2 regions of the Streptomyces sp. NPDC021212 genome follow, and region 2 is predicted to be linked to the other one. Evidence: riboswitches for the same ligand, from Rfam matches in the RefSeq annotation. Region 2 holds a riboswitch; the other holds the start of a gene.

Region 1 (5,724 bases), on a different contig from region 2:
ACTGACGTTCGTGGGACCAAAGGACAGCCAGTGCACGTCCGTGGCCTCACCCACCCGATCCGCGTAGGACTTGGCCTCTGCGAGGTGGGTCGTCACCGCGCCTTCGTCCTCGGCGCGGGCAGCGATGATGCTTGCCCCGAGGTGAAGCTGTCCGGCGACGGCCTGACTCTCTCGCGTCTGCGGAGCTTGCCCCAACAGCCCCTGGCCGGAAGCCACGAGCCGCTGACCAATGGTGTACTCGCCCTCTCGGAAGTAGACCAGCGCACGCATGTACTGGCGCACTGCGGACAGCAACGGATCGGAAGCCCGTGACGCGGCCCAGTCCATACGGTCCAGAGCCACGGTGGACAAGTCGTAATAGCCCAGCTTCACGGCCAAGTCATGCGCGGTGCGGTAGGTACTCGACAGAGCGGCCCACAACTCGGACGACGGCGCCTGATACGCGGCTGTGGTGATCTCCGCCATCGTCCCGGGGAGATCAAGAGCAGCGTCATGGAGCTTCGTCGCCCGGACCTGCTGACACAAAGCTTGAGCAGCGGCGATGAGCTGAGGAGTGGGACGCGGCTTGATCGCCGGATCGGCCCCCAGGTCGTAAAGGTCGAGGGCTTCACGGATCGGGCGGACCAGCGAGGCCAAGCGGTCCTGTTGTAGCTCGGTGACGTAGGGCTGGCCGGTCAGCGCGGTCACGTCGATGCACAGCGCTTTCGCCACAGCGGCCACCAGGTCGGGGCTGGCTGGCTTGTGCCCGGATTCGACTTGGGTGAGGAGGCTGTAGGAGTAGGGGATCTTCTGAGCCAACCCACGCTGAGTCAGCCCAGCCCGTTTCCGGTGATGTGCGATCCGAGCGCCCGGGTGCTCGTCGTCGGGGAACGGCATACAGCCTCCCTTTCGTGACTCACTCAACGGAGACGCTACCCGCTCGGCCACGGCAGAAGACCGTGAACAACGATCTCAACGCCGAGGCGGGCGAAGTTTGCGGATGGGGCGTGCCACACGGTGGACTGCCCGCATGACCGCGAACCCTGTCCTCTACCTGTTCGGCAGCGCCGCCCCGCCTGTCCTGCACATCGCTGGCGTCATCGAACGAGCGCAGGCGGCCGACTGGGATGTCTGCCTCGGATTGACCCCCACGGCCGCACGCTGGCTTGACGACGAACTGCCAGCCTTGGAGGAGCTGACCGGGCACCCGGTACGCAGCCAGTACAAGCTGCCCCGAGAGCCCGACGCATGGCCCCCCGCCGATGTCGCGGTCCTGGCGCCAGCCACCTTCAACACGATCAACCAGTGGGCCCTAGGGATCACCGAGAAGTTCATCGTCGGATTCGTGGCCGAGGCCATCGGCAAGGGCATCCCCACCGTGACCATGCCATGCGTCAACGCCGCCTACGTCCAGCACACCCAGTTCGACACCAGCCTTGCCACACTCCGCGCGATGGGGGTGCGCGTGCTGTACGGGGAAGGCGGATTCGTACCCAACGAGCCGGGCAAAGGTCGGCCGGACAGCTACCCGTGGCACTTGGCCCTGGACGCGGCCGCATCAGCGCTCGACCAGCAGGATGCTGATCGACGGTGAGCCAGCCACTGCTGAGACAATCCGTGCCATGAGTATCGGAGGCACGGCCGTAATTGCTGCTGGAGCAGCGGTAGTTGCCGCTGCGCTCGGAGCGTTGGGAGCTGTTCGTGCAGCCAGGCACACCAGCGGAACGCAGCGCAGCAGTCAACATGAACACTGGCGGCGGCAGGGTCGAAAAGAGGCTTACGCGACATTCATCAGCGTTGCCACTGACTACAACTCGCTCGCTGCCCGCGCCCACAAACTCGCCTCGCCAGACGAGGGGCGAAGTTCAGAACTTCAGAGGTGCAGGTCGAGGGCCCAACAGATGTGGCAGAAGCAGCAGCCACGCTTACTCGACACCTCCAACTGTGGATCTTGGACACAAGACGCTGCCATGAACCCCGCCCTGAACGACGCCAGGGGACCCCCCCACCTCCGGCCTCCCCGGCCTCAAGGACGCCGAGGGCACACACCGCCCGTCAGCGTCTGTATGAGTGAGTTCCGCACCCTCGCGCGACGCGCTCTCGACGACCCCAGTGCGGCCCTCGGCTAAGGCACCTCCGGCCATGTAGCAGTGAGCGATGGAAGCACGTTAAGAAGCCTCCATCGCTCACTCGCATGGGCAGCAGATCAGTCCGCGAGCGGCAGATAGACGCGGTTACCCGCCTCGGCGAACTCCCTGGACTTCTGGAGCATCCCCGCCTCGATCTCCTCGGGCGTCGCATCGGCGTCGCCGCCGAACTGCTCTGTGATGCTTCTGCTAATTTTCATCGAGCAGAACTTGGGCCCGCACATGGAGCAGAAGTGCGCCGTCTTGGCGGGCTCCGCCGGAAGCGTCTCGTCGTGGAACGAGCGCGCCGTGTCCGGGTCGAGGGCCAGGTTGAACTGGTCCTCCCAGCGGAACTCGAAGCGCGCGTCGGAGAGCGCGTCGTCCCATGCCTGGGCATCGGGGTGGCCCTTGGCCAGATCGGCGGCGTGGGCGGCGATCTTGTAGGTGATCACGCCGGTCTTCACGTCGTCGCGGTCCGGCAGACCCAGGTGCTCCTTGGGGGTGACGTAGCAGAGCATCGCCGTGCCCCACCAGGCGATCATCGCGGCGCCGATGCCCGAGGTGATGTGGTCGTAGGCGGGCGCGACGTCCGTGGTGAGGGGGCCCAGGGTGTAGAAGGGGGCCTCCTCGCAGATCTCCTGCTGGAGGTCGACGTTCTCCTTGATCTTGTGCATCGGGACGTGTCCCGGGCCCTCGATCATCGTCTGGACGCCGTGCTCCTTGGCGATCCGGTTGAGTTCGCCGAGCGTGCGCAGCTCCGCGAACTGGGCCTCGTCGTTGGCGTCGGCGATGGATCCGGGGCGCAGCCCGTCACCCAGCGAGTAGGTGACGTCGTACGCCGCGAGGATGTCGCACAGCTCCTCGAAGTGGGTGTAGAGGAACGACTCCTGATGGTGGGCCAGGCACCAGGCGGCCATGATCGAGCCGCCGCGGGAGACGATGCCGGTCTTGCGGCGGGCGGTCAGGGGGACGTACGGCAGCCGTACGCCCGCGTGCACCGTCATGTAGTCGACGCCCTGCTCGGCCTGTTCGATGACGGTGTCCTTGTAGACCTCCCAGGTCAGCTCCTCGGCCTTGCCGTCGACCTTTTCCAGCGCCTGGTAGAGCGGCACGGTGCCGATCGGCACCGGGGAGTTGCGCAGCACCCACTCCCGGGTGGTGTGGATGTTGCGGCCGGTCGAGAGGTCCATGACCGTGTCGGCGCCCCAGCGGGACGCCCAGGTCATCTTCTCGACCTCCTCCTCGATGGACGAGGTGACGGCGGAGTTGCCGATGTTGGCGTTGACCTTCACCAGGAATCGCTTGCCGATGATCATCGGCTCGATCTCCGGGTGGTTGACGTTGGCGGGCAGGACGGCCCGGCCCGCCGCGATCTCCTCGCGGACCACCTCGGGGGAGACGTTCTCGCGGAGCGCCACGTACTCCATCTCCGCCGTCACCTCCCCCCGGCGGGCGTAGGCGAGTTGGGTGACGGCCTCCCCGTCGCGGGCCCGGCGGGGCTGGCGCGGCCGTCCGGGGAAGACCGCGTCGAGGTTGCGCAGGCCACCGCGGGGGGCGGTGTGCTTGATCCCGTCGTCCTCGGGCCGGGCCGGACGGCCGGAGTACTCCTCGGTATCGCCTCGGGCGATGATCCAGTTCTGCCGCAGTGGCGCGAGGCCACGGCGGACGTCGGTGTCGATGTGGGGGTCGGTGTACGGGCCGGACGTGTCGTACAGCGTCACGTCCTGGCCATTGGTGAGGTGGACGCGGCGAACCGGGACCTGGATGTCCGGGCGGGAACCCGTGACATATCCCTTGTGCCAGCCGAAATCGGCAGCATTTTCGCGCATGTGTGCATCCTGCTGAGTCATGAGACCCACTCCCTACGCCGGCATTACCCGGTACCAGGTTCAGCGGTCGGCGCAGCTGTCGCGTCAGCGCCCTCTCAGCCCGGTGCTCCGAGCTCCCGCGATTGCAAAGGCGTCCCCACGCTAACTGTTTACCCGCATACCTGAACAGGGGGCCTCGCGCTCTTGCGATGATGCGACGGTGACCGCGACACAGCATGACCATCCGCCCGAGCAGCCCCACCCGTCCGGCCAGGCCCCCGGCCATGGCCACGCGCACGGCCACAGCCACGCCCACTCGCACGGCCCGGCCACCCCCGTCTCCACCCGCCTCCGCAAGATCATCGCGGTGGTGCTCATCCCCTTCACCGTCGCCGTGGTCGCCGGGCTGGTCGCGCTGTGGCCGGACGGCCCCGAGCACACCACCCACGGCCGCAGCGGGCTCGGATTCGACCAGGAGACGGTCGCCGGGCGGGTGGTGAAGGTGGCGGAGGTCGACTGCGCCGACGTCAACGCGCAGCCGCAGGCGCCCACCGAACCGGGTCAGCAGGGCGCCGCCCCGGCGCCCGGCGGCGGCACGGGCGGGGCGAGCGGGGCCGCGGGGGGCGGGAGCGGCGGTGGGAAGAGCGTCTGCGAGAGGGCCACCATCGAGGTCACCTCGGGCAAGGACAAAGGCCGCACGTTCCCTGAAATCGTCCAGCCGAACGCCTCACGGAAGTTCAGCGCCGGGCAGGAGCTGAAGCTGGCCTACGCGCCCAAGGCGCCGAAGAACCTCCAGTATTCGGTCTCGGACATCAACCGCTCGTTCCCGATGGCCCTGCTCGCCGGGGTGTTCGCGCTCGTGGTCGTGGCCGTCGGCCGGCTGCGCGGCGTCTTCGCGCTGGTGGCGCTGGCCATCAGCTTCGGGGTGCTGACGCTGTTCATCCTCCCGGCGATACTCCAGGGCTCGAATCCGCTGGTGGTCGCGGTCGTCGGGGGCAGCGCGATCATGCTGCTCGCGCTCTACATGTGCCATGGGCTGAGCGCCCGGACCTCGGTCGCGGTGCTCGGCACCCTGGTCTCGCTGCTGCTGATCGGGGTGCTCGGCTCGCTGTTCATCGGCTGGGCGTCGCTGACCGGCAACACCGACGACCAGACCGGGCTGGTGCACGGCCTCTACCCCAACATCGAGATCAAGGGCCTGCTGCTGGCCGGGGTGATCATCGGTTCGCTGGGCGTGCTGGACGATGTGACAGTCACCCAGACCTCGGCGGTGTGGGAGTTGCGGGAAGCCGACCCCACGGCGAGCCGGCGCAAGCTCTACGCGGCCGCGATGCGCATCGGGCGGGACCACATCGCGTCCGTCGTGAACACCCTGGTGCTGGCGTACGCGGGCGCCTCGCTTCCGTTGCTGCTCCTCTTCTCGATCGCGGACAGCGGGGTGGGAACGGTGGCGACGAGCGAGATCGTCGCGCAGGAGATCGTCCGCACGCTGGTGGGCAGCATCGGGCTGGTCGCCTCGGTGCCGGTGACCACGGCGCTGGCCGTCCTGGTCGTCTCCGCGGACCACACGCCGGACGACGGCGGGGCAAGCGGTGGCGGGACGAGCGGCAGCGGGGCGAGCGGTGGCGGTCGGGGGCGCGGGCGGCGCCGCCGGGCGCGCGCACGCTGACGCGCGTACCGGCGCGCATCGGCGCTACGCGTATCGGTCCTCGGCCAGGATGCGGTCCAGTTCGGCGTCGAGATCGCCGACCGGATCGCAGGCCGCGGGCTCCTCACCGAACGGGACGAGCCGGTCCGTACGGTCCAGGAAG
Region 2 (5,724 bases):
GCAACCGCATCGTCGACATGGTGCGCGAGGACCTGCGGCCCAGCGCCGTCCTGACCGCGGAGGCGCTGCGGAACGCGGTGCGCGCGGTGGCAGCCATCGGCGGCTCCACCAACGCGGTCGTCCATCTGCTGGCCCTCGCCCGCCGGGTCGGGGCGGACTTCGGCCTGGACGACATCGACCGCGCGGGCCGTGGCATACCCCTGCTCGCCGACGTGCAGCCCGCCGGATCCCACCTCATGGAGGACTTCCACCGCGCCGGCGGCCTGGACGCCGTCCTCGGGGAGATCAGGGACCACCTGGAACCCGCCGTCACCGTCTCCGGCCGCTCCCTCACCGAGCAGCTGTCCGGCCGGTCCAGCGCCGACCTCACCGTCGTCCGCACCGCGGAGGACCCGATCGCCCACGGCGCCGGGCTCGCCGTGCTCCGTGGCAACCTCTGTCCCGACGGAGCCGTCATCAAGCCGGCCGCCGCGACACCGGGACTGCTGCGCCACCGGGGCCGCGCCGTGGTGTTCGACGGGATCGAGGACTTCAAGGCCCGGATCGACGACCCGGACCTGGAGGTCGACGCCTCCGATGTGCTGGTCCTGCGCGGCTGCGGACCGCGCGGCTACCCCGGCATGCCCGAGGTGGGGAACATGCCGCTGCCGCCCGCGGTGCTGCGGGCCGGAGTGCGGGACATGGTGCGGATCAGCGACGCCCGGATGAGCGGAACCGCCTTCGGCACCGTTGTCCTGCACATCGCGCCCGAGTCAGCGGCGGGCGGCCCGCTGGGGCTGGTGCGCACCGGCGACCGGATAGAACTGGACGTCGAGCGGCGGCACTTGCGGCTGGACGTACCGGACGAGGAACTCGCCGCACGGCAACCGGTGACCGCCGCCGCGCCACCGGCCACCGGTGGATGGGAGCAGATCTACCGCGACCACGTCGAACAGGCCGACCGCGGCGCGGGCCTGGACTTCCTCGTCGGCACCCGCGGATCCTTCGTCGCCAGGGAATCGCATTGAGCACACAGCGGGATCACAGGAACGACCCAGGTCCGGGAAAGGTTCGCCGCTTACTCTCCGGGCATGCCCACGACGCGCTCCACGGACGAGGCACTGGCGCAGACCGCCGTACGAGCCCTGATCTCCCAGGCGGAGCTGACCCCCAAACCGGGCCTCGCGGACACCCGTGACCTCCAGGCCCGCGCCACCGGCACCGATCTGCTCGCGCTGCGCTGGTCGGCCAAGTCGCTGGCGCCCGGGTTCGCCGCCATGGCGGCCGCCGCCCGCCGCCCCGGCGAGCCGACGCGGGCGCTCCGCGAGGAGCTGGGCGCCATCGGCCGCTGCGCCGAGTGGACCATGGCGCGGGCCGGTGGCGGCCCGGTCACCGGACGCCTGCACCACGGGGCGCTGTGGGTGCTGGGGCTGCTGGTGGCGGCCGCCGCCCTGGAACCCGGCGCCGCGCCCCGGGAGCTGACCGCCACCGCCCGGCAGCTCGCCGCCCACACCGACCGCGGCGCCCCGCGCAAGCCCTCGGCGGGCTCGCAGGTGTCCGCCACCTATGGCGCGGCGGGTGCGCGCGGCGAGGCGCGGGCCGCCTTCCCGCACGTACGCCGCGCCCTGGACGCCCTGGCGACGGCGCGGGCCGCGGGCGCCACCGAGACACAGGCGCGGCTCGACGCGCTGCTCACCGTGATGAGCACCCTCCAGGACACCGGGCCGCTGTACCGGGCGGGCCCGCCCGCCCTCCGGCGGGTGCAGGACGGGGCGCGCGGTGTGCTGGAGGCGGGCGGCACCGCGACGGCCCGGGGCGCCGCCGCCCTCGCCACCCTGGACGCCGAGCTGCGCGAGACGGGCATCGCGCCCCGCGGAAGCGCCGCGCTGCTGGCCGGGGCGCTGTTCCTGGACGCGCTGCCGGCCCGGACCCGTCCCCAGGACCGGGTCCACGCGGCGAGGGGTTAGCCTGGGGGCGCTCCAACCGACACGGGGTGCCCCACGCGGGGCTGAGATCACACCCGTCGAACCTGAACCAGTTAGCACTGGCGGAGGGATGTCATCGATGCGTTTGCCGCATGCTGCCACCGACCCGGCACCCACCGGCGCGGAATCCGTCTTCGACGGGCGGATGCCCACCGCGCCCGGCGATCTGCGCGTCGAGGCGCGCGGTATCGCGCCGGTTCCGGAGAGCCACCGCTACGGCGGGCCGGGGCGCCTGTTCACCGTGTGGTTCGCCCCGAACCTGACCATGACCGGTGTGTTCACCGGCACCGTCGGGATCTCCCTCGGCCTGGACTTCGCCACCGCGCTGGCCGCCGTCGTCCTGGGCACCCTCATCGGCGCCGTGCCCACCGCGTATCTGGGCACCTGGGGCAGTCTGACCGGGGCCGGGCAGCTGCCGCTGGCGCGGCTGGCCTTCGGCCGGGGGGTCGCCGTGCCGGGTGTTCTGCAGTGGCTGTCCTCGGTCGCCTGGGACGCGCTCATCGGCCTGTTCGGCGGTGACGCCCTGGCCCGGCTGTGCGGCCTGCCGTTCTGGCTGGGTGTGCTGATCATGATGGCCGCCCAGGGAGCGCTCGGGGTGCTCGGCTACGAGGCCATCCACCGGATGCAGAAGCTGATGACCTTCGTCCTCGCTGCCGCGTTCGCCGCCCTGGCCGTCAAGTTGCAGGGCGGCGTCCACCCCGCCGCCACCGGATCGGCCCACGGCGCCGACCGCCTCGGCGCCTTCGTCCTGACCAGCACGATCGCCCTGAGCCTGGCGCTGTCGTGGGCGCCGTACGCCAGCGACTTCAGCCGCTATCTGCCCCGCGCCACCTCCCGGGTCGGCATGTTCTGGTGCACTCTGCTCGGCGTCACCGTGTCCTTCGTGGCCGTCCAGGCGCTCGGGCTGTGGGGAGCCTCCGTCTTCACCGACCAGACCGCCCGTGGCGTCGATACGGCCCTGGGCGGCGGGGCGCTCGGCGCGTTCGGACTGCTGGCCGTGGCGCTGGCCGCCCTGTGCAGCAACGCCATGAACGACTACAGCGGCTCACTGGCCCTGCAGACCGCCGGTGTTCGCATCCCCCGCCCCCTGGCCGCGGCCCTCGCCGCCGCGCTCGGCTTCCCGCTGGTGCTGTGGATGCACGCCGCCGACACCACCGCCCGCTTCCAGAACGTGCTGCTGTTCGTCGGCTACTGGATTCCCGGCTTCGTCGCGATCGTGGCCGTCGACTGGTTCGTCCGCGCCCGGACCCGGGGCGGCGCGCCGGTCGACCTGGCCGCCGAGAGCGCCCGCCCGCAGCCGTGGTGGCCCGCCCTGCTGGCGTTCGGCGCCGCCTTCGCCGCGGCGGTGCCGTTCATGGACACCAGCCTCTACACGGGCCCGGTGGCCGCCGCGCTGCACGGCGCCGACCTCGCGTACTACGCCGCCTTCCTCGCGGCGCTCCTCGTCTACGTCCCGCTCAGGGCACGGCGCCGCACCACCCACTGAGGCACGGCGGCGGCCGTGGCACCCTGGGGGCTTCGCCAGGTTACGCACTACCCGAGGAGACGTGCCACGTGCCGCAGAACCAGCCGGTGGAGTCCATCGCCGCCCCGGCGGTCCTCGCCGAGGAGCGCAGACTCCACAAGGACCTCGGCTTCTGGGGCCTGACCGCGATCGGGTTCTCCAACATCCTCGGGTCCGGCTGGCTGTTCGCGGCCCTGTACGCCGCCCAGACCGCCGGACCCGCCGCGTTGCTGTCCTGGATCGCCGCGGGGGCGCTGTGCGCCCTGATCGCCCTGGTCATGGTGGAGCTGGGCGCCACCCGCCCGGAGGGCGGAGGCACCGTGCGGTGGCCGCTGTACGCGAGCGGGCGGCTGGTCGGCACGATGGTCGGCTGGTCCGTCGTGCTGTCCGTGGGCGGCACGGCCGCGGAAATCAGCGCGATCATGCAGTACGCCGCGCACTATCTGCCGGGGCTCTACGACGGCGGCCGCCTCACCCTCCCGGGCCTCGGCGTGGCCGTCGGACTGAGCGTGCTGCTCACCGCGCTCAACTGGTTCGCCGTGCGGATATTCGCCCGGCTCAACAACCTGGTGTCGGTGTTCAAGGTCATCGTCCCCGTCGTCACCGTCGTCGCGCTGTTCCTGTCGGGCACCCACTCCGGGCGCCTCACCGAACACGGCGGCTTCGCACCGTACGGCTACGCGGCGTGCCTCACCGCCCTCGCCGGCGGTGGCATCGTGTACTCCGTCAACGGCTTCCAGGCCCCGCTGGACTTCTCCGGCGAGGCCCGCAATCCGCGCCGTTCCGTACCGGCCGCGGTGCTCACCGGGATCGGCCTGGCCGTGCTGGTCTACCTCGGGCTCCAGCTGGCGTTCCTCTACACGGTGCCGGACTCCGCGCTGGGCGACGGCTGGCAGGGAGTCAACTTCGAGTCGCCGTTCGGCCAGCTCGCCCTCATCCTCAATCTGCACTGGCTGGCCACGCTGCTGTACGCCGACGCCGTGATCTCCCCGGGCGGTTCCGCCTACGTCGGGGTGGCGATCAACGCCCGGCACACCTACGCCCTGGCCAAGAACGGCCTGCTGCCGCGCTTCTTCATGCGCATCGACCCCCGCTCCGGCATGGCACACCGCGCGCTGCTGCTCAACCTCGCGGTCATCGTGATCTTCATGCTGCCGTTCGGTGGCTGGCAGGACATCGTGAGCGTGATGGGGGACATGTATCTGCTCATCTACGCGGCCTCGGCGGTGGCCGTCGCGGTGTTCCGGGCACACGACCGGGAGCGGGGAGTGCCCCGGGCGGAAGGGCAGGTGGCGGGGGTGCGCTGGATCGCTCCCCTCAGCTTCGTCGTGGCCAGCGAGTTCGTGTTCTGGTCCGGCTGGGACGACCTGCGGCTCGCCCTGCCGCTCGTCCTGGCCGGGGTCCCGCTGTTCCTGCTCCAGCGGCGTGGCGGCACCGGGGGACTCGGCGAGCTGCGGCACGGCGCGTGGCTGGTGTTCCACCTCGCCGCGCTGACCCTGCTGTCGTGGCTCGGCAGCTTCGGCGGTTCGGGCCGTCTGTCGGCGCCGTACGACACGGTCGCGGTGGGCGCCCTCGCGCTCGGTGTGTTCGCGTGGGCGGTGCGCTCGGGCGTCGCGCACCTCGGGACGGGGGCGGCGGAGGCACTGCCCACGGCGCCGCCGGTCTGAGCAGCCAGGTCTCCAGGGGGCCGGAAGGCACTCTGGCGCGGTGCGGCTTCTTCGTCCATGATCGCAGCACTACCGGCCGTGCACGACCCACCGCATTTGGAGGATGAGGCGCGATGAGTGCTCGGAGTGCTCACCCCCTGCCCGAGAGCACACCTGCCGCGCAGGGCGTGGACGCGCGAGGTGTCGGCGCGTTCCTCGACGCGCTGGAGGCGGCGCCCGGCATCGAGCCGCACAGCCTGATGATCGTGCGTCATGGCCATGTGGTCGCCTCGGGCTGGTGGGCGCCGTACACCGCGGACCGGCCGCATCTGCTCTACTCCATCAGCAAGAGCTTCACCTCGACGGCGGCCGGATTCGCGGTGGCCGAGGGGCTGATGAGCCTCGACGACCCGGTGATCTCCTACTTCCCCGAGTTCGAGGGCGACATCACCGACCCGCGTAGCCGGGCCATGCTCGTACGGCACGTCGCGGCCATGGCCAGCGGGCATCTGGCCGAGACCCGGGAGCAGGCGTTCGCCCGCGACCCGGCCGAGCCGGTGCGCGGGTTCCTGCTGACCCCGCCCGACCGCGACCCGGGCACCGTCTTCGC

The links. A riboswitch is a leader RNA that binds a small molecule or an ion and turns the genes downstream of it on or off. The one in region 2 is predicted to bind thiamine pyrophosphate.
Region 1: another riboswitch for thiamine pyrophosphate. It lies ahead of thiC (phosphomethylpyrimidine synthase ThiC); the one in region 2 lies ahead of ACH4SI_RS02715 (purine-cytosine permease family protein).

What each region holds. Positions count from the first base shown of each region.
Region 1 covers NZ_JBIRPZ010000004.1:288,787-294,510, forward strand. Annotated here, with positions in the region: gene ACH4SI_RS12750 (helix-turn-helix domain-containing protein) at 1-876, opposite strand, end outside; gene ACH4SI_RS12755 (flavoprotein) at 1,010-1,573, shown strand; gene thiC (phosphomethylpyrimidine synthase ThiC) at 2,186-3,955, opposite strand; TPP riboswitch at 3,948-4,064, opposite strand; gene ACH4SI_RS12765 (YibE/F family protein) at 4,134-5,582, shown strand; gene ACH4SI_RS12770 (SsgA family sporulation/cell division regulator) at 5,607-5,724, opposite strand, start outside.
Region 2 covers NZ_JBIRPZ010000001.1:691,463-697,186, forward strand. Annotated here, with positions in the region: gene ACH4SI_RS02705 (IlvD/Edd family dehydratase) at 1-1,007, shown strand, start outside; gene ACH4SI_RS02710 (triphosphoribosyl-dephospho-CoA synthase) at 1,071-1,946, shown strand; TPP riboswitch at 1,959-2,052, shown strand; gene ACH4SI_RS02715 (purine-cytosine permease family protein) at 2,044-3,450, shown strand; gene ACH4SI_RS02720 (APC family permease) at 3,519-5,135, shown strand; gene ACH4SI_RS02725 (serine hydrolase domain-containing protein) at 5,249-5,724, shown strand, end outside.